One region of the Streptomyces sp. NPDC059828 genome, then DNA from elsewhere that is predicted to be linked to it. Evidence: riboswitches for the same ligand, from Rfam matches in the RefSeq annotation. Region 1 holds a riboswitch; each other region holds the start of a gene.
What was found. Region 1 has a riboswitch for cyclic di-AMP ahead of ACFV6V_RS11630 (peptidoglycan DD-metalloendopeptidase family protein). Riboswitches for the same ligand answer to the same signal wherever they lie in the genome.
Positions count from the first base shown of each region.

Region 2: it holds a riboswitch for cyclic di-AMP, as region 1 does, so the genes downstream of both, ACFV6V_RS17530 (NlpC/P60 family protein) here and ACFV6V_RS11630 (peptidoglycan DD-metalloendopeptidase family protein) in region 1, are expected to answer to the same signal.
Region 3: it holds a riboswitch for cyclic di-AMP, as region 1 does, so the genes downstream of both, ACFV6V_RS02790 (M23 family metallopeptidase) here and ACFV6V_RS11630 (peptidoglycan DD-metalloendopeptidase family protein) in region 1, are expected to answer to the same signal.

Region 1 covers NZ_JBHWIW010000014.1:83,441-92,897, reverse strand. Annotated here, with positions in the region: gene shc (squalene--hopene cyclase) at 1-1,998, shown strand, start outside; gene ACFV6V_RS11660 (1-hydroxy-2-methyl-2-butenyl 4-diphosphate reductase) at 2,076-2,696, shown strand; gene hpnH (adenosyl-hopene transferase HpnH) at 2,702-3,718, shown strand; gene ACFV6V_RS11650 (aspartate aminotransferase family protein) at 3,745-5,130, shown strand; gene ACFV6V_RS11645 (XRE family transcriptional regulator) at 5,202-5,807, shown strand; gene ACFV6V_RS11640 (DUF6126 family protein) at 5,818-5,958, shown strand; gene ACFV6V_RS11635 (tyrosine-protein phosphatase) at 5,980-6,795, opposite strand; cyclic di-AMP (ydaO/yuaA leader) riboswitch at 7,204-7,357, shown strand; gene ACFV6V_RS11630 (peptidoglycan DD-metalloendopeptidase family protein) at 7,362-8,354, shown strand; gene ACFV6V_RS11625 (SGNH/GDSL hydrolase family protein) at 8,542-9,333, shown strand; gene ACFV6V_RS11620 (STM4011 family radical SAM protein) at 9,294-9,457, opposite strand, start outside.
Region 2 covers NZ_JBHWIW010000026.1:11,582-21,038, forward strand. Annotated here, with positions in the region: gene ACFV6V_RS17505 (DUF5691 domain-containing protein) at 1-918, shown strand, start outside; gene ACFV6V_RS17510 (cobalamin B12-binding domain-containing protein) at 1,066-1,479, opposite strand; gene ACFV6V_RS17515 (esterase/lipase family protein) at 1,854-2,753, shown strand; gene ACFV6V_RS17520 (M23 family metallopeptidase) at 2,981-4,543, shown strand; gene pcrA (DNA helicase PcrA) at 4,646-7,123, opposite strand; cyclic di-AMP (ydaO/yuaA leader) riboswitch at 7,356-7,547, shown strand; gene ACFV6V_RS17530 (NlpC/P60 family protein) at 7,546-8,694, shown strand; gene ACFV6V_RS17535 (hypothetical protein) at 8,821-9,457, opposite strand, start outside.
Region 3 covers NZ_JBHWIW010000003.1:101,470-110,926, forward strand. Annotated here, with positions in the region: gene ACFV6V_RS02770 (CobW family GTP-binding protein) at 1-320, shown strand, start outside; gene ACFV6V_RS02775 (DNA topoisomerase (ATP-hydrolyzing) subunit A) at 432-2,885, opposite strand; gene ACFV6V_RS02780 (M16 family metallopeptidase) at 3,123-4,493, shown strand; gene ACFV6V_RS02785 (M16 family metallopeptidase) at 4,490-5,893, shown strand; cyclic di-AMP (ydaO/yuaA leader) riboswitch at 6,166-6,334, shown strand; gene ACFV6V_RS02790 (M23 family metallopeptidase) at 6,347-7,120, shown strand; gene ACFV6V_RS02795 (GntR family transcriptional regulator) at 7,376-8,062, shown strand; gene ACFV6V_RS02800 (HPr family phosphocarrier protein) at 8,191-8,472, opposite strand; gene ACFV6V_RS02805 (GNAT family N-acetyltransferase) at 8,560-9,457, shown strand, end outside.

The sequences.
Region 1 (9,457 bases):
GCGGCCAGCGAACCGACCGCCACGCCTACCGATCCACCCTCATCCGGCGATCCTGCTCCGGGGGCCGACGCGCTCTTCGCCGCCGAGCGGGCGGCGCAGCGGTCCGCAGAGTATCTGCTCGACATCCAGGACGCCGGGGGCTGGTGGAAGGGCGACCTCGAGACCAATGTCACGATGGACGCCGAGGATCTGATGCTCCGCCAGTTCCTGGGCGTCCAGGACGAGAAGACCACCCTTGCGACGGCCCGCTTCATCCGCGGGAAGCAGCGTGACGACGGCGCCTGGGCCACGTTCCACGGCGGTCCCGGAGAGCTCTCCGCCACCGTCGAGGCCTATGTCGCACTGCGCCTTGCGGGCGACCGCCCCGGTGACCCGCACATGGACCGTGCCGCGGCCTGGATCCGTGCCCGGGGCGGGATCGCGGCGAGCCGGGTCTTCACCCGCATCTGGCTGGCGCTCTTCGGCTGGTGGAAGTGGGAGGACCTGCCCGAGCTGCCGCCCGAACTGATCTTCCTGCCCTCATGGTTCCCGCTCAACATCTACGACTTCGGCTGCTGGGCCCGGCAGACCATCGTCCCGCTCACCATCGTCTCCGCCAAACGGCCCGTGCGCCCCGCGCCGTTCCCGCTCGACGAGCTGCACACCGACCGCCGCTGCCCCAGTCCGCCGAGGCCCCTTGCGCCCGCCGCGAGTTGGGACGGTGTCTTCCAGCGCCTCGACAAGGTGCTGCACGGCTACCGCAAGGTCGCCCTGCGACCCCTGCGGCGTGCGGCGTTGAACGCCGCGGCGCGCTGGATCGTCGAGCGGCAGGAGAACGACGGCTGCTGGGGCGGTATCCAGCCGCCCGCCGTCTACTCGCTGATCGCGCTGCATCTGCTCGGCTACGACCTTCGGCATCCCGTGATGCGTTCGGGTCTCGAGTCGCTCGACCGCTTCGCCGTCTGGCGGGAGGACGTACTGCCGGGGGAGGGCGGCCATGGGGACGGCCCCGTGCGGATGATCGAGGCCTGCCAGTCGCCGGTGTGGGACACCTGCCTCGCCACCATCGCCCTCGCCGACGCCGGACTGCCCCCCGACCATCCGGCGCTGGTGAAGGCCGCCGACTGGATGCTCGCCGAGGAGGTCGTCAAACGCGGCGACTGGGCCGTGCGCAAACCCCGGCTCGCCCCTGGCGGCTGGGCGTTCGAGTTCCACAACGACAACTATCCCGACATCGACGACACCGCCGAGGTCATCCTGGCCCTGCGCAGGGTCAGGCACCCTGATCCGGAGCGCGTCGAGGCGGCGATCGCACGGGCCGGCAACTGGACGCTCGGGATGCAGTCGAAGAACGGCGCCTGGGCGGCGTTCGACGCCGACAACACCAGCGTGCTGCCCAACCGGCTGCCGTTCTGCGACTTCGGCGAGGTGATCGACCCGCCGTCCGCCGATGTCACCGCCCACGTCGTGGAGATGCTCGCCCACGAGGGTCGCGCCCACCACCCCCGCACCCGCGCCGGCCTCGAATGGCTGCTCGCCGAACAGGAGCCGAACGGAGCCTGGTTCGGGCGCTGGGGCGTCAACTACCTCTACGGAACCGGCTCGGTCGTACCGGCGCTCACCGCGGCGGGTCTGCCCACCGGGCACCCCGCCATCCGGCGCGCCGTCCGCTGGCTCGAGTCCGTGCAGAACGAGGACGGCGGCTGGGGGGAGGATCTGCGCTCCTACCGCGACACCGCGTCCGTCGGCAAGGGCGTATCCACCGCGTCGCAGACCGCGTGGGCCCTGATGGCACTGCTGGCCGGAGGGGAGCGGGACGGCAAGGCGGCCGAGCGCGGCATCGCCTTCCTCACCGACACCCAGCGCCCGGACGGCTCCTGGGACGAGCCGCATTTCACCGGCACCGGTTTCCCCTGGGACTTCTCCATCAATTACCACCTCTACCGCCAGGTCTTCCCTCTCACCGCACTCGGCCGCTATGTGCACGGCGCGCCTTCCCCCCGCCGGAACGGGGCCTGACCGTGGACGCCTCGGATTCCGCCGGCCGCGCCGCCCCCACCGCCCCCGTCGAACAGTCCGGGGGCGGGCCGTCGGAGCTGCTGATCGCCTGCGCCCTCGGCATCGAACAGCTCGCCCTGCGCGGCGGGCGCAAGGGCCATGCCGGCGCGCCCGGACCGGTGACCGTACTCCGCACGGGTATGGGCCCGGCGAACGCACAGCGGGCCGTCAGCGGTGCGCTCCTCGACCGGCGACGGACCGGTACCGCGGTCCTGGCCTCCGGCTTCTGCGCCGGGCTCGTCCCGGGCATGCACCCGGGCGACCTGGTCGTGGCGACCGAGACCCGCGGCCCCTGGGGAACCACCACCTGCGACGGCACCGAACTGCTGGTGCGGGAGCTGTCCCGTGTCGTACCCGGTCACACCGTCCACTGCGGCCCGCTGACCGGCTCCGATCATGTGGTGCGCGGCCAGGAGCGCACGGCGCTGGCCGCCACCGGCGCGATCGCGGCGGACATGGAGTCCGCCGCCACGCTCCGCAGTGCTCTGAGCGCGGGCGTGCGCCCCGTTGCGGCCGTCCGGGTGGTCGTGGACGCTCCAGAGCATGAACTGGTACGCATCGGCACGGTCCGCGGTGGAATATCGGCAATCCGTGTCCTGCGAGCCGTGCTTCCGGCTTTCCATGAATGGCACCGTTCTTCGCTGCTCCCCAGGAGGTGAGCCAGATGGCCATGCCGCTCCGCCAATCCATCAGGGTCGGGACCTACCTCTTCGAACAGAAGCTCCGCAAGCGGGAGAAGTTTCCGCTGATCGTGGAGCTGGAGCCGTTGTTCGCGTGCAATCTGAAGTGCGAGGGATGCGGGAAGATCCAGCATCCGGCGGGCGTGCTCAAGCAGCGGATGCCCGTCGCGCAGGCGGTCGGCGCCGTGCTGGAATCCGGGGCGCCGATGGTGTCGATCGCCGGTGGCGAGCCCCTGATGCATCCTCAGATCAGCGAGATCGTGAGCCAGTTGGTCAAGAGGAAGAAATACGTCTTCCTGTGCACCAACGCGATGCTGCTGCGCAAGAAGATGGACGACTTCACCCCGTCCCCGTTCTTCGCCTTCGCCGTCCACATCGACGGGCTGCGTGAGCGCCATGACGAGTCCGTCGCCAAGGAGGGCGTGTTCGACGAGGCGGTGGCAGCCATCAAGGAGGCCAAGCAGCGCGGCTTCCGGGTCACCACCAATTCCACCTTCTTCAACACCGACACCCCGCAGACCGTCATCGAGGTGCTGAACTACCTCAACGACGAGCTCGAGGTCGACGAGATGATGATCTCGCCGGCGTACGCCTATGAGAAGGCACCCGACCAGGAGCACTTCCTCGGGGTCGAACAGACCCGCGAGCTGTTCCGGAAGGCCTTCGCCGGAGGCAACCGGAGACGCTGGCGGCTGAACCACTCACCGCTCTTCCTGGACTTCCTCGAGGGCAAGGTCGACTTTCCGTGCACGGCATGGGCGATCCCGAACTACTCGCTCTTCGGCTGGCAGCGGCCGTGCTATCTGATGAGCGACGGCTATGTGCCGACGTACCGTCAGCTCGTCGAGGAGACCGACTGGAGCAAGTACGGCCGGGGCAAGGACCCGCGCTGTGCGAACTGCATGGCGCACTGCGGCTATGAACCGACCGCAGTACTCGCCACCATGGGCTCCCTCAAGGAGTCGCTGAGGGCCGCCCGGGAGACGGTGTCCGGCAACTGACGGGGAGAGAGCGAGGGGTACGGGCGATGAGCGAAGGGTTCGACCTCGGGCGCCTGCTCGCGGAGCGCGGCGGTGAACGCTACGAGCTGCACGACAGGTATCTCAACCACCAGCTGCCGCGCATGCTCCGCACCATCGGCTTCGACAAGGTGTACGAGCGCGGCGAGGGCGCGTACTTCTGGGACACGGACGGCAACGACTACCTCGACATGCTCGCCGGCTTCGGCGTCATGGGCCTCGGCCGGCACCACCCCGTCGTGCGCAAGGCGATGCACGACGTGCTCGACGCCTCGCTCCCCGATCTCACCCGCTTCGACTGCTCACCCCTCCCCGGGCTGCTGGCGGAGCAGCTGCTGGCGCACAGCCCGCACCTGGACCGGGTGTACTTCGGCAACAGCGGTACGGAGGCCGTCGAGACGGCCCTGAAGTTCGCCCGGTACGCCACGGGCAGACCCAGGGTCCTCTACTGCGCCCATGCCTTCCACGGGCTGACCACGGGTTCCCTCTCGGTCAACGGCGAGGCGGCCTTCCGCGACGGCTTCGCCCCGCTGCTCCCCGACACCGCCGTCGGGCTCGGCGATCTCGCCGCGCTGGAACGGGAGCTGGAACGCGGGGATGTGGCAGCCTTCGTCGTGGAGCCCATCCAGGGCAAGGGCGTGCACGAGGCCCCGCCCGGGTTCCTGCCCGCCGCACAGGAACTGCTGCGCCGGCACGGGGCCCTGCTGGTCGTGGACGAGGTGCAGACCGGCCTCGGCAGGACCGGGGACTTCTACGCGTACCAGCACGAAGCCGGGGTGGAGCCCGATCTGGTGTGCGTGGCGAAGGCGCTCTCGGGCGGCTGTGTCCCGGTCAGCGCCACCCTCGGCAGGGACTGGATCTTCAAGAAGGTCTACTCGTCCATGGACCGGGTGCTGGTGCACTCGGCGAGCTTCGGCGGGAACGCCCAGGCGATGGCCGCGGGGCTCGCGGTGCTCGCGGTCCTGGAGGACGAGCAGCTCGTCGCGAACGCGAGGGCCGTCGGCGGGCTGCTGAAGTCGCGGCTCACGGCCCTCGTGGACCGCTACGAGCTGCTGAAGGAGGTCCGCGGCCGGGGCCTGATGATCGGCATCGAGTTCGGCAGGCCGTCCTCGCTGAGACTGCGTGGCCGGTGGACCATGCTGCAAGCCGCGCGTAAAGGCCTCTTCGCGCAGATGGTGGTGGTGCCGCTGCTCCAGAAGCACCGGATCCTCACCCAGGTCTCCGGGGACCACATGGAAGTGATCAAGCTGATTCCACCGCTGGTCATCGGAGAGGCGGAGGTCGACCGGTTCATTGCGGCGTTCACCGCCGTGATGGACGAGGCACACGGTGGCGGCGGGCTGATGTGGGACTTCGGCAAGACGCTGGTGAAGCAGGCTGTGGCCCAGCGTTAGCGGCTCCTGGGCCGTTTTGCCTCTGAGGCAAGAAATTTGCCTCAGAGGGAAGATCCTGGCGCAATGGACGCATGAGTCCTTCCGCCTCAGAGCCTCCGGGGCAGCCGGTGGACGAGCTGCCCGATGTGGCCCCGCGGCTGCGCGACTTGCGCCGCCGCCGAGGCCTCACCCTGGAGGCCGCCGCCCAGCGGGCGGGCCTGTCACCGGCGCATCTCTCCCGGCTGGAGACCGGCCATCGGCAGCCCTCGCTGCCGATGCTGCTCGCCCTCGCGAGGATCTACGGTACGACCGTCGCCGAGCTGCTCGGTGAGCACCCACCGGAACGCGACTCCGTCATCCGCGGTGGCGGGATGGGACCCGCTGAGGCCGACGGCTGGAGCTACCGGCAGACCGGCGGCTGGGGCCGCGCCATGCAGGCCTTGCGGGTGCGGGTGCCCTATGGGGCCCAGGGCGATCTGGTGCGGGTCCATCCGGGTGAGGAGTGGCTCTACGTCCTGGACGGCAGGCTTCGGCTGGGCCTCGGGGACAGCGTCCATGAGCTCACCCCGGGGGACAGCGCGCACTTCGACTCGCTCACCCCGCACCGAATCGCCTCCGCCACACCAGGCGGGGTCGAGCTGCTGTTCGTCCACACCCTGCTCCAGAGCCCCGATCCGCACGCGCGACCGCACACCTGAGGAGATCCGCATGCCCGGTGCACCTGAGAAGTCCTCGTCGAACGACCAGAAGTTCCCGCTCGGCCTGGCCGTCCGGCTGTTCGCCTATCTGGTCGCGGGCCACCTGTTCGCGGCGTTCCTCTACCTGCTGTTCACGGTCGGCGGGCAGTGAGGCCGGGGGCGCGCGGAGGTATCAGACCGTGCCGTCCAGCAGGCGGTCGCGCAGCCGCTCCCGGGTCTCGGGCGTGATGCCGAGGCCCGCGGAGAGATAGCGCTCGGGGCCGCCCCAGGTCTCCTCGATGGCCTCGAAGGCAGCCGCCAGATACTCCGCGCGGGCGTCGAAGAGCGGGTTGAGCAGGTCCATGACCTCGGGGGACATCCCGGCGGAGGAGGTGTCGCTGCGGCGCACCTTGTAGCGGCGGTGCGGATCGTTCGACTTCAAGTAGTCGGCCTCGATGGCGTCCCGCTCGACGCCCACCGCGAGCAGGGAGATCGCGATCGACAGGCCCGCGCGGTCCTTGCCCGCGGCGCAGTGCATCAGGGCGGGGACGCTGTCCTCGGCGAGGGAGTGCAGCACGCGGCTGTGCTCCTCGGTCCGCTCCTTGATCATCTTCCGGTACGAGTCGGACATCCGGCCGGCCGCCTTGCCGTCGGCGAGGATCGAGCGCAGCTGTTCGAGATTGCCGTCGCGCACCATCATCCAGAACTCGGCGCCGTCGGCGGGGTCGCTGAGCGGGATGTTCACGTTCCGCACGCCGGGCAGCTCGACGTCGGCCCCCTCGAGCTTGTGGTCGGCGGCGTTGCGGAAGTCGAAGATGGTGTGGAGCTCGAGGGACGCGAGGAACACGGCGTCGTCGGCGGTGGCGTGGGCGAGGTGCCCGCTGCGGAACAGTCTGCCGTGCCGCACCCGGCGCCCGTCCACGGTCGGCAGACCGCCCACGTCCCGGAAGTTGCGCACGCCCGAGAGCTCGGGCTCGGTCGAAGGGACCTGGGGCAGCTGCTGCGTCACGGGGGCTCCTCCGTGTCTGCGGTTGGCGTCGCGCGTCGACGACGGCGTGCACCTGACCATACGACATGGGTTCCTCGGGAAATCACCCCGCCTGGAGTGAGCCTATCTGGGGTTAATGCCGGTTCTGTCCGATTTGATGAATTAGGGAAGAGTGAACCAGTTAGGAACGAGATGGGATTCCCGTCGTGAGCGGGATCATATTCGTGACGGTCCGTTGCCGTGTCTCCCCATCAAACCCCTTTGTGTATAAGGCAATCAAAGATCCGTAATCCACGCAGGGTGACCGGAAAATCCCCGTTGATATCGCACGGGTGAATGCCGACCGATTAGGACTGCTTGTACCGCTCGCCCGACTCGCCTACGGTCGCCGCAATCCGGTCGGACCGCCGAATCCTGCCGCCGTCCGGAATTCCGCACACACTCACGCGTGGCAGGAGCGGGGGACCCAGGTAAGTCGCCGTCCCGGGGTTCCGGACGGCTAGGGGTGAAGTCGTGCCATCGCACGGCCGGGCAGCTCCAGCCCGAACCCGACAGCTCACCTCGCAGGCGCCGGAGAGGAATTCGCCATGCCCGGACGGGGTAAGCACCGCCGACCCAAGACCAGCCCGCTCGCTCGCGGATTCGTCGCCGCGGGAACCGGTGGCGCCGCCATCGCACTCCCGCTCATCGGCGCCGCAGGCGCGGCGCACGCCACGGGGAACTCCGCTCCCGCGGCCACCGCCGAGCACACCGCCGCAGTCGCCCGACAGGCCGCCGCCCCGCAGTCGGTGGCCGCTCCGAAGCCGCCCAGGACCTACACGGTCGTGTCCGGCGACTACCTGTCCAAGATCGCCGAAGAGCAGCATGTCCGCGGCGGCTGGAAGAAGCTGTACGCCGAGAACCGCGAGGTCGTCGGCGAGAACCCCTCGCTGATCCACCCGGGTCTGAAGCTCGCCCTCGGCACCGCGGCGAAGACCGCGGCACCGACCGAGCGCCCGGCCCAGGCGCCGGCGAAGGACGAGCGCGCCTCGCGGTCTGCCGACCGTACCGCCGATGCCCCCAAGGCCGCCCCGGCTGCCCCCGGGGTCAAGGCCAAGGTCAAGGTCGAGGCCAAGGCCAAGGTCGAGGCCGCCGCCCCCGCGGCTGCCGAGGCTCCGTCCGCTAAGAGCAAGGAGTCCTTCTACTCTGCTCCGGTCGCCGGAGGCATCAGCACCGCCTACCGCACCCCGGGTGCCATGTGGTCCAGCGGCTACCACACCGGTCTCGACTTCATCGCCTCCGTCGGTACCTCGGTCAAGTCCGTCGGCCCCGGCACCGTCGCCTCGGCCGGATGGGCCGGCGCTTACGGCAACCAGGTCGTCATCCGGCACGGCGACGGCACCTACTCCCAGTACGCCCACCTCTCCTCCCTCTCCGTCTCGGCCGGGCAGAGCGTGAGCGGCGGACAGCAGATCGGCCTCTCCGGCTCCACCGGCAACTCCACCGGTCCGCACCTCCACTTCGAGATCCGCACCACGCCGAACTACGGCTCGGACATCGACCCGCTGGCCTACCTCCGCCAGCACGGTGTGCGCCTCTGAACCACCCCCTCGAGCTGACGTAACGTCAGTGACGTCCGCCGCTCCCCACCTGACGCGGGGAGTGGCGGACGTCTGTGTGCCGCCGGTATTCCCGTCCGCCGAAAACCGGCTCGGTGGTCTATGTCACGCCCCGTCAACCCCTCCTACGGTGGCGTAGGTCACTTCGCGCGGTGAAAGATGTCGTGACGTGGCAGACGATTCGAGATCAACAACAGACACACTATTCGGGTCGTACGCGGCGATCGGTGACAGCTTCACCGAGGGCGTGGGGGATCCGGGGCCCGACGAGCAGTTCGTCGGCTGGGCAGACCGCCTCGCGGTGCTGCTCGACGACCGTGTACCGGAGCACACCTTCCGCTACGCCAACCTCGCCGTACGCGGCAGGCTTCTCGACCAGATCGTGGAGGAGCAGGTCCCCCGGGCGAAGGAACTCGCCCCCGACCTGGTGACGTTCTGCGCGGGGGGCAATGACATCATCCGGCCCGGCACCGACCCCGACGACGTCGCCGAGCGCTTCGAACGCGCCGTGGCCGACCTCCGCGCATCCGTCGGCACCGTCATGGTGACCACCGGATTCGACACCCGGGGCGTGCCGGTGCTCCGCCATCTGCGTGGCAAGATCGCTACGTACACCGCCCACGTACGGGCCATCGCCGACCGCCACGGCTGCCCCGTACTGGACCTCTGGTCGCTCAGGTCCGTCCAGGACCGCCGTGCCTGGGACGACGACCGCCTCCACCTCTCCCCGGAGGGCCATACCCGCGTCGCGCTCCGCGCCGCACAGGTCCTCGGCATCGGCATCCCCGCGGACCCGGACCAGGAGTGGCCCCCACTGCCGCCCCGGGGTGCGCTGGAGATCCGTCGCGACGACATCCTCTGGGCCAGGGAGTACCTGGTCCCGTGGATCGGCAGGCGACTGCGCGGGGAGTCCTCCGGCGATCACGTGGAGCCGAAGCGTCCAAATCTCCTTCCGCTCTGAGGCCCGCTACGGAGTCCGCGCCCCGGGCCCAGCCCGGGCCCGGGACCGTCCATCTCACCGTGTGCTGACGTGTGGGCGGGGATCCGTTCCAGGACCCCGCCCGCGAACACGTCGTACAACGGCA
Region 2 (9,457 bases), on a different contig from region 1:
ATGTTCCTGGACTCGCTGCGCACGGGTCTGTCCGACGCGGACGAGCCCTTCCTGGAGCTGGCGCTGTCCGACCGGAGCCGCAATGTCCGGACCACCGCTGCCGAGCTGCTGTCGGGGCTGCCGCACTCCGCGCTCGCTGGGCGGATGGCCGAGCGGGCGGCCACCTGCATAGCCCTGGACCGGTCCGGGAGCACGGCCACGATCGCCGTGGAGGCACCGCACGAATGCGATGCAGCGATGCAGCGCGACGGCATCGCGCCCGTACCCCCTTCGGGCCGCGGCGAACGATCATGGTGGCTCGGGCAGTTGGTCGAGTCCGCTCCGCTGACGATCTGGCCGCGCCGGCTCGGGGGACGTACGCCCGAGGAGATCGTGACCCTGCCCGTCACCGACGGCTGGGGCGATGAGCTGCACGCGGCCTGGTGCCGGGCGGCGGTGCGCCAGCAGGACCCGCAATGGTCCCGCGCGCTCCTCGGCACACCCGCCGCACCGCCCGCGAGCGGCCCCGGCACCTCGTCCCTGGCGGAGCGGGCGAAGCTCCTGGCGGCCCTGTCGGAGCGGGAGCGGGCCGACTGGGTCGCGGCGTTCATATCCGCGCACGGCCTGTCGGAGGCGTTCCAGCTGCTCGGTGTCTGCGCGGTGCCCTGGGCCGAGCCGCTGGGCCGCGCTGTGGTGGACGCGCTCGACATCGCCCGCGACGCGGGCAGCTACCCCTGGAGCTTCAGCGGAGTGATGGGCCTCGCCGAACGCTGCCTGGATCCCGGGGAAGCGGCCCGCCTGGATCTGCTGACGGCCACACCGGACGAGCCGGAAGGGGCATCCCCGGGGGCGGGAGGCTACTGGTCGGAGGCCTTCCAGCGCCTGGTCTCCACCCTGCGGCTGCGGGCGGTGATGCACGCCGAGCTGGCTCGGGAATAGCCCTGCTCCGGGTCACCGGGTGCCCGGCACCGGACGTGGGCACGTACGGCGCGGGGCAGGCGGACGGGCGGACGCGACGAGGGCAGGACGGCGACCGCCGCGGCCTCGATGGCGGGATGGCTGTCGGCAGCCGGCCCTCGGCAGGAGTCAGGCGTCGGCCGGATGGCGGACGTTTGCGTTGACCCATTCGACGATGGAGGACGTCGTGGCACCCGGTGTGAAGATCGCAGCCACGCCCTTCTCCTTGAGCGGGGGGATGTCCTCCTCCGGGATGATGCCGCCGCCGAAGACCTTGATGTCCTCGGCGTCCCGCTCCTTCAGCAGCTCAAGGACCTTGGCGAAGAGCGTGTTGTGGGCGCCGGACAGGATGGACAGGCCGATCGCGTCGGCGTCCTCCTGGATCGCGGTGTCCACGATCTGTTCCGGGGTCTGGTGAAGCCCGGTGTAGATGACCTCCATACCGGCATCGCGCAGCGCTCGTGCGATCACCTTCGCGCCGCGATCGTGGCCGTCGAGACCCGGCTTGGCCACCACCACGCGGATCGGACCGGTCACACCCATCACTGCCTCCACATCCCGGCTGTGCCGCCATTGGCACGAACCCCGCGCCCCGCGCCGGACAGCACCGGGGAGGTGAACGAACGTTATCTACAGCATCCCGCAACCGCTCGTTTCACGGTGGACAGCGAGGGGGAAATCACACGTGGGACATATTCGCCACGCGCCGCACCCGGACTCGTACCGGTCGGTCCGCAGTCGTCCGCGACCGGGCCACACACGTCAGGGGCCGGGCGAGCGCGCCAGGGGAGCCGTCAGAGGACCGCCTCAGTGCCGAGCCGCAGCCGCGTGCCCGGGGTGAGGCGGCGCGTCGGCAACCCCACGAGGGCATACGGGGGACGGAGCCGTCGACCCGCGCGCCATTCGGGAGGTCGGCCATGGGGTTGCTGCCGCTCTTGCGCTTCGGACATTTCCGGCTGCCCATGGCGCTGCTGCGCGCCACCGCCCTTGAGCTGGCGATCCTCGCCGGGCATCTCGTGCTGTATCCGTCAGGCATCAGCCAGGAGCGGCCGGGCCGTCCCGGGCGCGGGAGCCCCGGCGGCTCTGGTGGCCCTGGCGCGGTCGAATCCGGATGCGCCTCGCCGGAGACAAGTGCGCTGCCCACGCCAGCTGCCGCCGCATTCCCCCCGGCCGTCCTCCTCCACGGCTTCATCGACAACCGTTCCGTGTTCGTCCTTCTGCGCCGCCACCTCGCCCGTGAGGGACGGCGGCCCATCGAGTCGCTCAACTACTCACCGCTGACCTGTGACATACGGAGTGCCGCCGAGCTGCTGGGCCGCCATGTCGAGGAGGTCTGCACCCGCACCGGCCGGCCCGAGGTCGATATCGTCGGACACAGCCTCGGAGGACTGATCGCCCGCTACTACGTCCAGCGGCTCGGCGGCGACCGCCGGGTCCGCACGCTGGTCACTCTCGGCACCCCCCATTCGGGCACGAGTGTCGTCCCGCTCGCGAGCGCTCACCCTCTCGTGCGCCAAATGCGCCCCGGCTCCGATGTGGTGGAGGAACTGAGACTGCCCGCTCCCGGCTGCCGCACGCGCTTCGTCAGTTTCTGGAGCGACCTCGACCAACTGATGGTGCCGCTCGAAACAGCCTGCATCGACCACCCTGATCTACAGGTGCGGAACATACGCGTCAGCGGTATCGGCCATCTCGCCCTCCCTGTGCACCCGGCCGTCGCGGCGATCATCCGCGAGGTGCTCGAGCCGTCGGAGAGAGGCACCGTGCCGGGGGCGGTAGCGGCATCGGGAGCGTCCGGGGTGGTGTCCGTGGCCTGAGGCCCGGCACCCCAACGGCCTTCGAACAATCATCGAACGTAAGGCCAAAGCTCTTCCTTCACCTCGTCGAAAGACGGCCGAATGCCCGTTTCCCGCCTACCCAAAACCAACGGAAGATTGTCGGCGTCGCATACTGCCGGGTACAGTCGCGCCCACTGCGTTCCTCGGGTCCCCCACCGCGGGTGACTCCGGATCCTGGTCCTGCTGCCGAGGCGAGAGAGAAGTTGGTGAACGACCAGCACCCCGACGCCGGGTATGACTCCTACGCCGCCGGCAGCTTCGACACCGACCCGCTCTTCGGCGCCCTTCCCGGCGGCTACGCCTACGACGCAGCGGCCGCCGGAAGCAGCGGCCAGTACGACAACACGCAGTGGCAGTCGGCGACGACGGCGTACGACAGCTACGCCGCCGCCGAGGGACACCAGCAGCAGTACGACACCACCGGCCAGTGGGACGCCAACGCCTGGAACCAGACGGGGCAGTTCGAGACCACCGCGGCAGCTTTCGCCTATGACGGGACGGGCCAGTGGCCCGCGGCGGGCGGATACAGCACCCCGGCCTATGAAACCGGCACATACGACGCGACGGCCTGGAACTCGGGCGCGGACACCGGAGCCGGCCTGGGCTCCGAACAGGCCGCCGACGCCTACCAGACCCAGGTCCAGGCTCAGACGCAGTACCTCGAATACAGCGAGTACAGCGAGTACGCGGCGCATACCGACTACGCGGCGCATACCGAGCACGCTGGATACACCGAGCACGCCGAATACACAGCGGACAGCGCTTATACCGCGGACGGCGAATACTCCGAGCACACCGGCTACTACGCCGAGCCCGTGACGCTGCCCGAACAGTTCTCCCCCGAGGACGAGTTCCCGGCGGGGTCCGACCATCCCGCGGCCGAGTCCGGCACCGAGGACCCCACCCCGGAAGCCGACGACCAGAGCTTCGAGTACGACGACGAGGCCGAGTTCGTCGCCACGGCCAGGACGATGGCCGCCCCGGCGATCTCCATCCCGGCACCCCGCCCCGCCCGCCGCGGTGGCACCCGTGGCCGCCGCCGCACCCCGGCCAAGCGTTCCGCCATGCTCACCGTGGCCGTCCCCTCCGCCTGCGTCATGGGTGTCGCCGGCGTGGCAGCGGCGTCGGTGGGCGGGCTCTCCGGGGGTGAGGAGGGCAGCGGCAAGACCACGGTCGCGGCCGCCGATCCGACATCGGTGCAGTCGGTCCCGGCCAACTCCAAGCTCGACACCCAGCTCGCCGCGCTGAGCGCCGACGCCCGCGACTTCGGCGACCGCGCCAGCCGCACCCAGGAGCGAATCGACCTCAAGGCGCGCCAGGAGGCGGACCGCAAGAAGCGCGAGGCGGAAGCCGCCCGCCGCGAGGCGCTGCGCCCCAAGTTCGCCCTTCCCGTCAGCCAGCACGGGCTCAGCGCCTACTTCGGTCAGGCAGGCGTCAACTGGATGTCCATGCACACCGGTATCGACTTCCCCGTCTCCTACGGGACGCAGGTGAAGGCTGCCACCGACGGCACGGTGCGCACCCAGTGGAACAGCGCCTACGGCAACATGGCCATCGTCACGGCCGCCGACGGCACGGAGACCTGGTACTGCCACCTCAGCAGCACCAAGATCCGCTCAGGATCGGTCAAGGCTGGTGACGTGATCGCCTTCTCCGGCAACTCGGGCAATTCCACCGGCCCGCATCTGCACTTCGAGGTACGACCGGGCGGGGGTTCCGCGATAAACCCGCTGTCGTGGCTGCGCGGCCACGGCCTCGACCCGACCTGATCCGGCGTAGACGTAGGCGGACGCACGAAGCTCCGGACGGCTCTCCGCCTCCGCTCCTCTCCGCCCCTTCGGGGTGCGGCTTCACCGCACCCCGGCTCCTCGCTACAGCTTCTCGACCGGCGCGTATCGCAGCAGCAGCCGCTTCGGCTTGGTGTCCCCGAAGTCGATCGTCGCCTGGGCGTCCGCTCCCAGTCCCGTCACCGCCATCACCGTGCCGAGACCGAACTGGTCGTGCGTCACCCGGTCTCCGACCACCAGCGCGATGACCGGCTTGTCGGCAGCCCGCCTGGTCGCGAAGCCCGAGGGGCCGGAACGCGACCGGGACGAGGAGAGCGAGGAAGTGATCCCCGAGACCGGACCCGCCGGGGCGGCCATCGGTCCCGTCCGCTTCCACTCCAGATGCGCGTCAGGGATCTCCTCAAGGAAACGCGAGGGCGGGTTGTACGAGGGCTGGCCCCAGGCGCTGCGCATCGACGAGCGGGTCAGATAGAGCCGCTCACGGGCGCGGGTGATACCCACATACGCCAGCCGCCGCTCCTCCTCCAGCTCCTTGGCCTGGCCGAGCGCCCGCATGTGCGGGAAGACGCCGTCCTCCATGCCGGTGAGGAACACGACCGGGAACTCCAGGCCCTTCGCCGTGTGCAGCGTCATGAGGGTGATGACTCCACTGCCCTCATCGTCCTCGTCCGGGATCTGGTCGGAGTCGGCGACGAGCGCCACCTGCTCCAGGAACTCGGCGAGCGTGCCGGAACCCTCGTCGGCTCCCCGCTCCTGCTCGAATTCGAGGGCGACCGCCGCGAGCTCCTGGAGGTTCTCGATACGGGTTTCGTCCTGCGGGTCGGTGGATGCCTGGAGCTCGGCGAGATAACCGGTGCGCTCCAGCACCGCCTCGAGGACGGTGGCCGGGCCCGCGCCCGACTCGACGATCGTGCGCAGCTCCTCCATCAGCGTGTTGAAGCGCTTCACGGCGTTGGCCGAACGGGCCGCCATGCCGTACGCCTCGTCCACGCGCCGCAGCGCCTGCGGGAAGGTGATCTTCTCTCGCAGCGCGAGGGCGTCGATCATCGCCTCGGCGCGATCGCCGATACCCCGCTTGGGGACGTTGAGGATGCGGCGCAGCGGGACGTTGTCCTCGGGGTTGGCGAGAACTCGCAGATAGGCGAGGACGTCCCGGACTTCCTTGCGCTCGTAGAAGCGCACCCCGCCGACGACCTTGTAGGGCAGGCCGACACGGATGAAGATCTCCTCGAAGACACGGGACTGGGCGTTGGTCCGGTAGAAGACGGCGACATCGCCCGCCTTGGCCTCGCCCGCGTCGGTCAGCCGGTCGATCTCGTCGGCGACGAACTGTGCCTCGTCGTGCTCGGTGTCGGCGACATAGCCGGTGATCTGCGCTCCGGCGCCCGCGTTCGTCCAGAGGTTCTTGGGACGACGGCTCTCGTTGCGCTCGATGACGGCGTTGGCGGCGGAGAGGATCGTCTGGGTGGAACGGTAGTTCTGCTCCAGCAGGATCGTGGTGGCGTCCGGATAGTCCTCCTCGAACTGGAGGATGTTGCGGATCGTGGCGCCGCGGAAGGCGTAGATCGACTGGTCGGCGTCACCGACGACGCACAGCTCGGCGGCCGGCAGGTCCTCGTATCCCTCGCCGACCAGCTCACGCACCAGGGTGTACTGGGCGTGGTTGGTGTCCTGGTACTCGTCCACCAGGACATGCCGGAAGCGGCGCCGGTAGTGCTCGGCCACGTCCGGGAACGCCTGGAGGAGATGGACGGTGGTCATGATGATGTCGTCGAAGTCCAGGGCGTTGGCCTCGCGCAGCCGCGCCTGGTACATCCGGTACGCCTCGGCCAGCGTCTTCTCGAAGCCTCCCCCGGAGCCTCCGGCCTGGGAGCCGCCCCCGGCCACCTGATCGGCGAACGCCTCCTCGTCGATCAGCTCGTTCTTGAGGTTCGAGATCTTGGCGCTGAACGACTTCGGTGGGAACTTCTTCGGGTCGAGGTCGAGATCGCGGCAGACCAGGGCCATCAGCCGCTTCGAGTCGGCGGCGTCGTAGATCGAGAACGACGAGGTGAAGCCGAGCTTCTTGCTCTCGCGGCGCAGGATGCGGACGCAGGCGCTGTGGAAGGTGGAGACCCACATCGCGTTGGCGCGGGGGCCGACGAGCTGCTCGACCCGCTCCTTCATCTCGCCCGCGGCCTTGTTGGTGAACGTGATGGCCAGTATCTGCCCTGGGTGGACATTGCGGGTCGCCAGCAAGTGGGCGATCCGATGGGTCAGCACCCGGGTCTTTCCGGAACCGGCTCCGGCCACGATGAGCAGCGGCGAGCCGGTGTGGACGACGGCGGCGCCCTGCTGTTCGTTCAGGCCTTCCAGCAGCGCGGCGGGGTCCACGGCCGGGCGTGGCACACCGCTGCGGTAGTACTCGTCCCTGGTCGGGGGCACGTCGAAGCGACCCCCGAAGAGGTCGTGAGGGACGTCCTCGGCGGGGGCGTGCTCGTCGGGCTCCGGAGGCGGGGGCTCCTCCGAGGCCGCGGAGCGCTGGAGGCCGGCCAGGAAGCTGTCGTCAAAGAGGCTGCTCATCGCTCTACGAGTCTAGGCCGCCGCACTGACAGCCCGCCGCCGCCTTCGCCTCAATCACGCGTCTCGATCACGCCAATCCACGCTCGTCACATTCTGTGAAGTTGCGGCCACGACACGCCAAGGTCACGGAAATGTATCGGACATAATGCGCACCGACCTTCACACGAGCGCCACAGTTTGGCTAGCGTGCTCGCCAAGGCAGCCCGTACCCCCGCGGCGACCAACGCCAATCGGGCAGCTCGCGCCGAATCCGACCATTCCGCAAGGAAGGTGAGGAACCGGGGACCCAACTCTCCTGTGCCCACCCGCACAAGAGGGGCCCCACCGGGGTGAATCGGGCCACGTTGCATCAAGGCCCGTAGGACAACCTTCCGTTCCGTCCGAACCCGACAGCTAACCCGGTAGGCGGCAAACGGAAGGAGATGCCTGCCTTGGCATCGCATCGCAAAGCGCGTGCCCACACGGGTACACGTACGAAGAATCCCGCCGTCGGGTTCACGACGGCAGCCATCGCGGGCGTCACCCTGCTGTCCACGCAGAGCGCCCAGGCCGAACCGCAGCCCAGCGTCGAAGAGGTCCAGAAGAAGGTCGACGACCTCTACCGCCAGGCCGGAACCGCGACCCAGCAGTACGACCGTGCCAAAGAGGAAACGGCGCAGCAGCGCCGCGAGGTGGACCAGCTCCTGGACAACGCCGCGGAGCGCACGGAGTCCCTGAACGAAGCCCGCCGCGCGCTCGGTTCGTACGCCGCCGCCCAGTACCGCACCGGAACGGTCACCCCGACCGCCGCGCTGCTCCTCGCGGACAGCCCGCAGGAGTACTTCGACCAGACGCGCCTGATGGACCGGCTGTCCGAGGAACAGCGCGAAGCCGTCACCGACTTCGAGGAGCAGCGGTCCGCGGCGGCGGATCAGCGCGCGGAGGCGACCAGGAGCCTGGAGACGCTCACCGACTCGCAGGCATCGCTGCGCAGCACCAAGGAGACGGTGCAGCGCAAGCTCGCCGAGGCGCGGGAGCTGTTGTCGAAGCTGACGGCGGAGGAGAGGGCACGGCTCGCGGAACTGGAGCGCCAGCGGGAGGAAGAGGCACACCGCAAGGCGGAGGCGAAGGCCAGGGCCGAGGCAGCGGCCAGAGCGGAGGCCGAGGCCCAACGCCGGGCGCAGCAGGAACAGGAGCAGCAGGGCACGGGAACCGGCGCGGGCACCTCCGCCGGCTCGTACGCCGCCAAGGCGCAGCAGGTGCTGTCCTTCGCCCGCAGCCAGATCGGCAAGCCCTACGTCTGGGGCGCGACCGGACCCAGCTCCTACGACTGCTCCGGCCTCACCCAGGCCGCCTGGCGCGCGGCCGGCGTCGATCTGCCCCGCACCACCTGGGACCAGATCGAGGTGGGTCAGCGGATCGCGGCGAAGGACCTCGTCCCCGGCGACCTCGTGTTCTTCTACGACGACATCAGCCACGTCGGGATCTACATCGGCAACGGGCAGATGATCCACGCCCCGAAGCCGGGCGCGAACGTCCGCGAGGAATCGATCTACTACATGCCGATCCACGGGAGCGTGCGGCCGGCCTGAGCGGGATCACGCTGCGGCCCGGCCGATCGGGGTGGCCTGGCCGCTGCCTGCGGGCCGAACGCATGAGCGCGAAGAAACCCCGCCAGGGACGACCTGGCGGGGTTCGGCTTCACCGAGCTGCCGGGATCACTCCCTGTTCAAGGCAGCTCGCAGACAGGCGATCAGATCGCCGGTCGGCACCTCGGTCCACGTGGCCCCTGGCACCCCCACGCGCATGACCTCATGACGCGCCTCGTCCAACTCATGCACCAGGACCTGGCGGCTCGTTCCGTCCAGCGGATCCACCCGCAGCCGGACGGCCCCGTGCGAGATCGTCGGGAACATGCTCCGCAGCACGTCATCCGCATGGAGGCGACGCAGAAGGTTCCGCTCTCCTCGGTGGAAGTCGGACGACAGGAGGTCGGACCACTGCGCAGAAATGAGCTCCCCGCTGTCGAGTGCCCTGGCGAACTCATCGAGCTCCATGAACGTGAACCTCGTCGCCAGTTCTTCGAGCGGCACGCCCGCCCGCCATGCGGCAACCGCCTCCACGAGCAATCCGAGATCGTCCGTCGAGCCGATCTCCCAGGTGAACCCGGGAATGTGGACGCGCATCCGGAACAGTCGCTCATCGGCCGCGGGATCGACTGACACGACCCCCCTCGCCGTCTCGACACTGACCACGTCGACGTCCCAGGGCGATAGCCCGATGTCGCATCCGCGCAGTTCCGCTGCCTCCTTCATGGCTGGTCCGAGGCCACCCGACGCGGTCACGTCCGGGTAC
Region 3 (9,457 bases), on a different contig from region 1:
TCTACCGGATCAAGGGTTTCGTGGACTTCGGCCCCGCCGACCCCGCCCACCGCTACTCCGTCCACTCCGTCGGCAGATTCCTGCGTTTCTACCCGGAGCCCTGGCCGGGGACCGAAGCCACCGGTCGGGGCACCCAGTTGGTCCTCATCGGGTCCGGAATAGATACGGGGTCCCTGATCGAGCAACTCGAGGCCGCCCGCGTGCGCGGTCCTGAGGACTTTCCGGAGGAGCACGCCCTGTGGGGCGTGCTCCGGTACGTCCCCAGCCCGGCGAGCGACTCCGAAGCCGAGGAAGGCGAACCGGACGACTACCTGACGTAATCCGTTGCCCGCTGCCGTGCGAAGCGCGCCCGCATCGCGGCGGGCGCGCTGCACCGGTTTGCACGAGGGGCTGCTCCGGGCTGAACCAGATGCCCGTGCGGGGGACCGTGGCTAGGACACAGGACCTGCCAGCGCCGCCACCGGCTTTGCCAGGGCCACACCGGAGCCGTCGCGTCGGGGATCGGTGTCCGGCAGCTCGGATGGGCTGCCGTTCTTCTGCGCTGCACGGGCGGGTGCCGGGCCGGCCCAGGCCAGCAGCAGCACGTCCTCACCCTTGAGGAAGCGCTGGCATCGCACACCGCCGGTCGCCCGGCCCTTGCGCGGGTACTGGTCGAACGGTGTCAGCTTCGCCGTGGTGACCGAGTCGTCCAGCGCGCCCGTCGAGCCCGCCGCGGTGAAGACCACCGCGTCGGCCGCCGGGTCCACCGCGGTGAACGAGAGCACCTCGGCGCCCTCGGTGAGCTTGATGCCCGCCATGCCGGCGGCGGCTCGGCCCTGTGGCCTGACCTGCGCGGCCTGGAAGCGCAGCAGCTGGGCGTCGGAGGTGATGAAGACCAGGTCCTCATCGCCCGTGCGCAGCTCGATGCCGCCGACGATCCGGTCGCCTTCCTTCAGGGCGATGACCTCGAGCTCGCCCTTGTTGGCCGGGTAGTCCGGCACCACACGTTTGACCACTCCCTGGAGCGTGCCGAGTGCCAGCCCCGGTGATGCCTCGTCGAGGGTGGTCAGGCAGATCACCGACTCGTCGGGCTCGAGGGACAGGAACTCCGACAGCTGCGCCCCGCCCGCAAGGGTCGGCGCGGACGCCGAGTCGGGCAGCTGCGGGAGGTCGATCACCGCGAGCCTCAGCAGCCGTCCGGCCGAGGTGACCGCCCCCACCTCGCCGCGCGCCGTGGCGGGGACCGCGGAGACGATCAGATCGTGCCTGGCGCGCTTGCCGTCGTCCTGCGGCAGCGGCTCGGCCGTGACCGTACGGGCCAGCAGCCCCGTCGACGAGAGCAGCACCCGGCAGGGGGCATCGGCCACCTGGAGGGAAACGGCGGCGGGAGCGGGCGCGCCCGCGGATTCCAGCAGGACCGTGCGCCGCTCGGTGCCGAACTTCTTGGCCACCGCCGCCAGCTCCGAGGAGACCAGCTTGCGCAGCTCCGCGTCCGATTCCAGGATCCGGGTCAGCTCCTCGATCTCCGCATTCAGCCGGTCGCGCTCGCTCTCCAGCTCGATCCGGTCGAACTTGGTGAGCCGGCGCAGCGGCGTGTCGAGGATGTACTGGGTCTGCACCTCGCTGAGCGAGAAGTGCGCGATGAGGCGCTCCTTCGCCTGCGCGGAGTTCTCGCTGGAGCGGATCAGCCGGATGACCTCGTCGATGTCGAGGAGTGCGACGAGCAGGCCCTCGACCAGGTGGAGCCGGTCGCGCTTCTTGCCGCGCCGGAACTCGCTGCGCCTGCGCACCACGGTGAAGCGGTGGTCGAGATAGACCTCCAGGAGCTCCTTCAGGCCCAGGGTCAGAGGCTGACCGTCGACCAGCGCCACGTTGTTGATGCCGAAGGACTCCTCCATCGGCGTCAGCTTGTAGAGCTGCTCCAGGACGGCTTCCGGGATGAAGCCGTTCTTGATCTCGATCACCAGCCGCAGTCCGTGCTCGCGGTCGGTGAGGTCCTTGACGTCCGCGATGCCCTGGAGCTTCTTCGAACCGACCAGATCCTTGATCTTCGCGATCACCTTCTCCGGGCCCACGGCGAACGGGAGTTCGGTGACGATCAGGCCCTTGCGGCGCGCGGTGACGTTCTCGACCGTCACCGTGGCACGGATCTTGAAGGTGCCGCGGCCCGACTCATAGGCGTCCCTGATCCCGGAGAGCCCCACGATCCGGCCACCCGTGGGCAGATCGGGACCCGGGACATAACGCATCAGAGTCTCGAGGTCAGCGCCGGGATGCCTGATCAGATGGCGTGCGGCGGCGATGACTTCGCCGAGGTTGTGCGGCGGCATGTTCGTCGCCATGCCGACGGCGATGCCTGACGCGCCGTTGACCAGCAGATTGGGGAAGGCGGCGGGCAGCGCGACCGGTTCCTGCTCCTGCCCGTCGTAGTTCGGTGAGAAGTCGACCGTGTCCTCGTCGATCGACTCGGTCATCAGGCTCGTCGCGTCGGCCATCCGGCATTCCGTGTACCGCATGGCGGCCGGGGGGTCGTCATTGCCGAGCGAGCCGAAGTTCCCGTGGCCGTCGACCAGCGGGAGCCGCATCGAGAAGGGCTGGGCCATCCGCACCAGGGCGTCGTAGATCGACGCGTCGCCGTGCGGGTGGAGCTTGCCCATGACCTCGCCGACGACCCGGGCGCACTTCACGTACCCGCGGTCGGGGCGCAGCCCCATCTCGTTCATCTGGTACACGATCCGGCGGTGGACGGGCTTCATGCCGTCTCTGGCGTCGGGCAGGGCACGGGAGTAGATCACCGAGTACGCGTACTCGAGGAAGGAGCCCTGCATTTCGTCGACGACGTCGATGTCGAGGATCCTCTCCTCGAAGTCGTCGGGCGGCGGCGTCTTCGTGCTGCGGCGGGCCATCGCTGCTGCGGCTCCTTCACCAACATGAACATGAACATGAACGGGAACTGATGCGGACCATTGTGGACCGTACCTCCGACAACGCGGACCGCGACCCGGGGCAGAGGCCCAAGCGGGCTTCGCGACCACACGCCGTAACCGGGACGGAACCGCCGGGAACTTCGCCAGGTGTCGGTGGCCTTGCATACAGTGGCAGGACAACCGGCAGGACTACCGAAACGCGATCGAAGGGACCACATGCCCATGGGTCACACGGCCACAGCGCAGGCCGGCTCCGGCGGCCTGACAGCGACCGAGCACCGCCTGGCCAACGGCTTGCGGGTGGTGCTCTCCGAGGACCACCTGACCCCGGTCGCCGCGGTGTGCCTCTGGTACGACGTCGGCTCCCGCCACGAAGTCAAGGGACGCACGGGACTGGCTCACCTTTTCGAGCACCTGATGTTCCAGGGCTCCGGGCAGGTGTCGGGCAACGGTCACTTCGAGCTGGTGCAGGGGGCCGGCGGCTCGCTCAACGGCACCACCAGTTTCGAGCGCACCAACTACTTCGAGACCATGCCGACCCACCAGCTGGAGCTCGCGCTCTGGCTGGAGGCGGACCGCATGGGGTCGCTGCTCGCCGCGCTCGACGAGGAGTCCATGGAGAACCAGCGGGACGTCGTCAAGAACGAGCGCCGCCAGCGCTACGACAACGTCCCCTACGGCACGGCCTTCGAGAAGCTGACCGCCCTGGCCTACCCCGAGGGCCACCCCTACCACCACACCCCGATCGGCTCGATGGCCGACCTGGACGCGGCGACCCTCGAAGACGCGCGGCACTTCTTCCGTACCTACTACGCGCCCAACAACGCCGTGCTGTCGGTCGTCGGCGACATCGACCCCGAGCAGACCCTCGCCTGGATCGAGAAGTACTTCGGCTCCATCCCGTCCCACGACGGCAAGCAGCCGCCGCGCGACGGCTCGCTGCCCGAGACCATCGGTGAGCAGCTGCGTGAGGAGATCGTCGACGAGGTTCCCGCCCGCGCCCTGATGGCCGCCTACCGGCTGCCGCACGACGGCACACGGGAATGCGACGCCGCCGACTTGGCGCTCACCGTCCTCGGCGGCGGGGAGTCGTCCCGGCTGCACAACCGGCTGGTGCGCCGCGACCGCACGGCGGTCGCCGCGGGCTTCGGCCTGCTGCGACTGGCCGGGGCGCCGTCGATGGGCTGGCTGGATGTGAAGACCTCCGGTGGTGTGGAGGTTCCCGAGATCGAGGCCGCCGTGGACGAGGAGCTCGCCCGGTTCGCCGCCGACGGGCCGACGTCCGAGGAGATGGAGCGCGCCCAGGCTCAGCTGGAGCGCGAATGGCTGGACCGGCTCGGCACCGTCGCGGGCCGCGCCGATGAACTGTGCCGGTACGCCGTGCTGTTCGGCGACCCCCAGCTGGCGTTCAGCGCCGTCTCGCGGGTCCTGGACGTCACCGCGGACGAGGTGCGGGCCGTCGCTCAGGCCCGGCTGCGGCCGGACAACCGCGCGGTGCTGGTGTACGAGCCCGCAGCCGCTGCCGCCGCGGCAGAGGACAACGACGACGCCGATGACGCCGACGACGCAGAGGGGGCCGGACAGTGACCGAGGCTGCCGTGACCATGGACTTCCACCCGCAGCCGCAGCCCGGGCAGGCCCGGCCGTGGGCCTTCCCCGCGCCCGAGCGCGGCGCACTCGGCAACGGGCTGACGGTGCTGCGCTGCCACCGCCCCGGCCAGCAGGTCGTGGCCGTTGAGATCTTCCTCGACGCCCCTTTGGACGCGGAGCCCGAGGGACTCGACGGCGTCGCCACGATCATGGCCCGAGCGCTTTCCGAGGGCACCGACAAGCACACGGCGGAGCAGTTCGCCGCCGAGCTGGAGCGCTGCGGCGCGACCCTCGACGCACACGCCGACCACCCCGGCGTCCGCCTCTCGCTCGAAGTGCCGGTCTCCCGGCTGCCGAAGGCCATGGGCCTGCTGGCCGAGGCCCTGCGGGCGCCGCTGTTCGCGGACAGTGAGGTCGAGCGGCTCGTACGCAACCGGCTTGACGAGATCCCGCACGAGACGGCGAATCCGGCTCGCCGCGGAGCCAAGGAGCTGGCCAAGCAGCTCTTCCCGGCGTCCTCGCGGATGTCGCGCCCGCGTCAGGGCAGCGAAGAGACCGTGGCACGCATCGACTCCGCTGCCGTCAGGGCTTTCTACGAGGCCCATGTGCGGCCCGCCACCGCCACGGCTGTGATCGTCGGTGACCTCGCCGACGTCGACCTGGACGCGGTGCTGGCCGACACCATCGGCGCGTGGACCGGCAGCGCGGGTGAGCCCCGCGTCATGGCGCCGATCACCGCCGACGACACGGGCCGCGTCGTGATCGTCGACCGTCCGGGCGCGGTCCAGACCCAGCTGCTCATCGGCCGCATCGGGCCGGACCGCCATGACAGCGTCTGGCCGGCCCAGGTCCTCGGCACCTACTGCCTGGGTGGCACCCTCACCTCGCGCCTGGACCGCGTCCTGCGCGAGGAGAAGGGCTACACCTACGGAGTGCGGGCCTTCGCCCAGGTGCTGCGCTCGGCCGCCCCCGCGGCCCCGGGTGGTGCCACCGGGGCGGCCACGCTCGCCATCAGCGGCTCCGTCGACACCCCGAACACCGGCCCGGCGCTCCAGGATCTCGTCACGGTGCTGCGCACGCTCGCCGCCGAGGGCCTCACGGACGCCGAGCGCGACGTGGCTGTGCAGAACCTGGTGGGTGTCGCCCCGCTGAAGTACGAGACCGCCGCCTCCGTCGCGGGCACCCTGGCCGACCAGGTGGAGCAGGGCCTCCCGGACGACTTCCAGGCACAGCTGTACGCCCGGCTGGCCGCCACCGGCACCGTCGAGGCGACCGCCGCGGTCGTCAGTGCCTTCCCGGTGGACAGGCTTGTCACGGTCCTCGTCGGTGACGCCGCGGAGATCGAGGAGCCGGTCAAGGCGCTCGGAATCGGCGAAGTGACTGTTGTCACCGGCTGATTGACGGTATGTGAGCCGAAGGTCCGTGGAGCCGGGAGGTGTCCGAGGGTGGGGACCTGGAAGGGCCCCGTTGGCGCATGGCCAACGGGGCCCTTCTCTTTGCCCGTTTGCCGCTCTCTACACCTGCCCGTTTGTCCGTTTTGTTGGAGAGGCTGCCTGTCTGCCCTGTGGGATGTACGACAAAATCCCGTGTTCGTTTGGTGATTGGCGGAAGATCGGCTTAGCGTCTTCTGCGCTGTCCGCCCGTTGTTATGCGCCGCACCTGCGGCAACGGACAGCTATCGCCGAGTCCCCGTCGGGCGCAAGCCTGGGGAGCCGGGGACCCACAAGTCCCGTGGGGTGAATCGGTACGCCTTCGCGCATCCGCGTGGAGGGGGACCGTAGGAGACCTTCCTGCTCCGAACCCGTCAGCTAACCCGGTAGGCGAGAAGGAAGGAAAGGACAAGCCACTTCATGGCGTTCACCCGTGCCACCGGGAAGCATCGTGGTCCGAGCCGGCTGACGCGCAAGCGTGCGGGCATCGCCGGAGCCGCGGCCCTGGCCACCACCGGCGTCGTCGGAACCCTCGCCTCACCCGCCCTCGCCGCCGAGCCGGAGAGCCCCTCCGTCGAGGACACCGGCCTGAATCAGGTGGTCATCGCCGGCGACACACTCGCCAAGCAGGTCGGTGCCCAGGCTGACATCCAGCAGGAAGAGGCCGACCTCGCCGCGTCCAAGGCCAAGGCCGAAGCCGACGCGAAGCGCAATGCCGAGCTCCGGGTCAAGGCCGCCCGGGACGCCGAGGAGCGCGCCGCCCGTGAGGCCGAGCGCAAGCGCCTGCTGACGTACAACCTCCCCGTCGCCGGGTCCTATGTCAGCACGGACTACCACTCGGGCGGGGCCATCTGGTCCTCGGGCAGCCACACCGGCATCGACTTCCACGCCTCCTCCGGGTCCAAGGTCGTCGCGGTCGGCACCGGCACCGTCGTGGAAGCCGGCTGGGGTGGCGCGTACGGCAACAACGTCGTGATCAAGATGAACGACGGCACGTACACCCAGTACGGCCACCTCTCGTCCATCAGCGTCTCCGTCGGCGAGCGGGTCACACCGGGCCAGCAGCTCGGACTGTCCGGCTCCACCGGCAACACCACCGGCCCGCACCTCCACTTCGAAGCTCGTACGAGCCCCGAGTACGGCTCGGACATCGACCCGGTGGCTTATCTGCGCGGCCACGGCGTCAAGGTCTGACCGACCCGCAACGCGGCACACAACGCTCCGATCCGCGCGCGGTCCCACGGCGCGCGGAGGACGAAGGCTCCGGCCCGGTCATCGAGACCGGCCGGAGTCTTCGGCATTTTCCGGCCAAAAGATATCCAGGGACAGGGGCAGGCCATCGGAAATTCCGGCCCATTGTCATAGAGTCACCGAACAGACGTCGCTCGACTGATCGACTGGGTCTCGCGCGGATTGAGCGGATGCAGCGGATTAAGGCGGAGGTTCGGTATGCGCATTCCTGCGCGGTCGGTATGCACGGCAATCCGCGATGACATCGTGTCCGGGGTTCTGGAGCCCGGCAGCCGGCTCGCCGAGGAGCAGTTGGCCCGTCGCTACGGCGTCTCGCGCGTCCCTGTGCGCGAGGCGCTGCGCACCCTGGAGTCCGAGGGCTTCGTGGTGTCCCGCCGGCACGCCGGCGCGTGTGTCGCCGAGCCGACCGGGCAGGAGGCCGCCGACCTTCTGGAGACCCGCATGCTGCTGGAGCCACTCGGTGCGGCCCGGGCCGCACAGCGGCGTACCGAGGCCCATCTGAAGGTGCTGCGCGGCCTGGTCAGACTGGGCCGGGAGCGGGCTCGCGGCGGCCAGGGCGAGGATCTGCGGTCACTGGGCGGCTGGTTCCACGAGACCCTGACCCAGGCGTCCGCCAGCCCCGGGCTCATCACCTTGCTCACCCAGTTGCGGCACAAGATCGCGTGGATGTACGCGGTCGAGCAGCCGGTCCAGCCGATGGAGTGCTGGTCCGAGCATGCGGCGATCGTGGACGCGGTGGCGCGCGGGGACGCGGAGCGGGCGCGGGCGCTCACCGCGATGCACGCGGAGCGGACGGCCAGGGCGCACCGGCTGCGTATTCCGCCGCCGCGCCCGGCGGTGAGGGTTTCGCAACATCCCGTAAACACAGCGAGTGTGCGTGATTAACACAGGTGCCGTATACAAAAGAGGTTCAATAAGCGATTTCCGGGGTGTGTGCCCTCCGGCATGAATTGCTGCGCCTTGGTGCCCCGGTTTTCCGGTGGCGACCATTCTTCATGAATGCTGCGCCAAATTCACACGGTCTCGGGCAGTTCCTCGAGTCCTTCGGCCACCAGCTTCGCCAGCCGGTCCAGTGCCACCTCGGCGCCGTCCGCGTCGGAGGCGAGCACGATCTCCTCGCCGCCCTCCGCGCCGAGGCCGAGCACCGCCAGCATCGAGGCGGCGTTGACCGGGTTGGCGTCGGCCTTGGCGATGGTGACCGGAATGCCCGCGGCCGTGGCGGCGCGGACGAAGATCGAAGCGGGGCGGGCGTGCAGGCCCTCGGCCCAGCCGACATGGACGCGGCGCTCAGCCATGGTGATGCCTCCTGAGTCTGGGGGTGACCTCAGACTGCACCCGGCTCACGGGCTTCGCGACCGGGGCCCGGGTCGTAGTCTGGGCCCATGCAGACCCCGTCGGACCACGCGTACCCCGACCACTGGGAAGCCGACGTGGTGCTGCGTGACGGCGGCACCGCGCGCATCAGGCCGATCACCACGCAGGACGCCGAGCGGCTCGTGAGCTTCTACGAACAGGTCTCGGACGAGTCCAAGTACTACCGCTTCTTCGCGCCCTACCCCCGGCTGTCCACCAAGGACGTCCACCGGTTCACCCACCACGACTACGTGGACCGGGTGGGCTTGGCGGCGACGGTGGGCGGCGAGTTCATCGCGACCGTGCGCTACGACCGGATCGACGCGAACGGCAGGCCGGCCTCGGCGCCCGCCGACGAGGCCGAGGTCGCCTTCCTCGTCCAGGACGCGCACCAGGGGAGGGGCGTCGCGTCCGCGCTCCTCGAGCACATCACGGCGGTCGCTCGTGAGCGGGGGATCCGGCGGTTCGCGGCGGAGGTGCTGCCGGCGAACAGCAAGATGATCAAGGTCTTCACGGACGCCGGCTACACCCAGAAGCGCAGCTTCGAGGACGGAGCCGTCCGGCTGACGCTGGACCTGGAGCCGACCGCCAGGTCACTTGCCGTCCAGCGGGCGCGCGAGCAGCGCGCCGAGGCGCGCTCCGTGCAGCGCCTGCTGGCCCCCGGTTCGGTGGCGGTGATCGGGGCCGGCCGGGCCCCGGGCGGTGTGGGTCGTGCCGCACTGCGCAATCTCGTGGAATCCGGTTACACCGGACGGCTGTACGCGGTGAACCGGGCCCTGGCGCAGGACGCGAAGGGTGTGCAGCGCGCGGAGGCCACTCAGGACCCGCAGGGCATGCACGATCCGGGCCACGTGCCTGGCCTGGACGGCGTGCCCGCCTTCCGGACGCTCGCGGAGATCGGGGAGCCCGTCGACCTCGCGGTCGTGG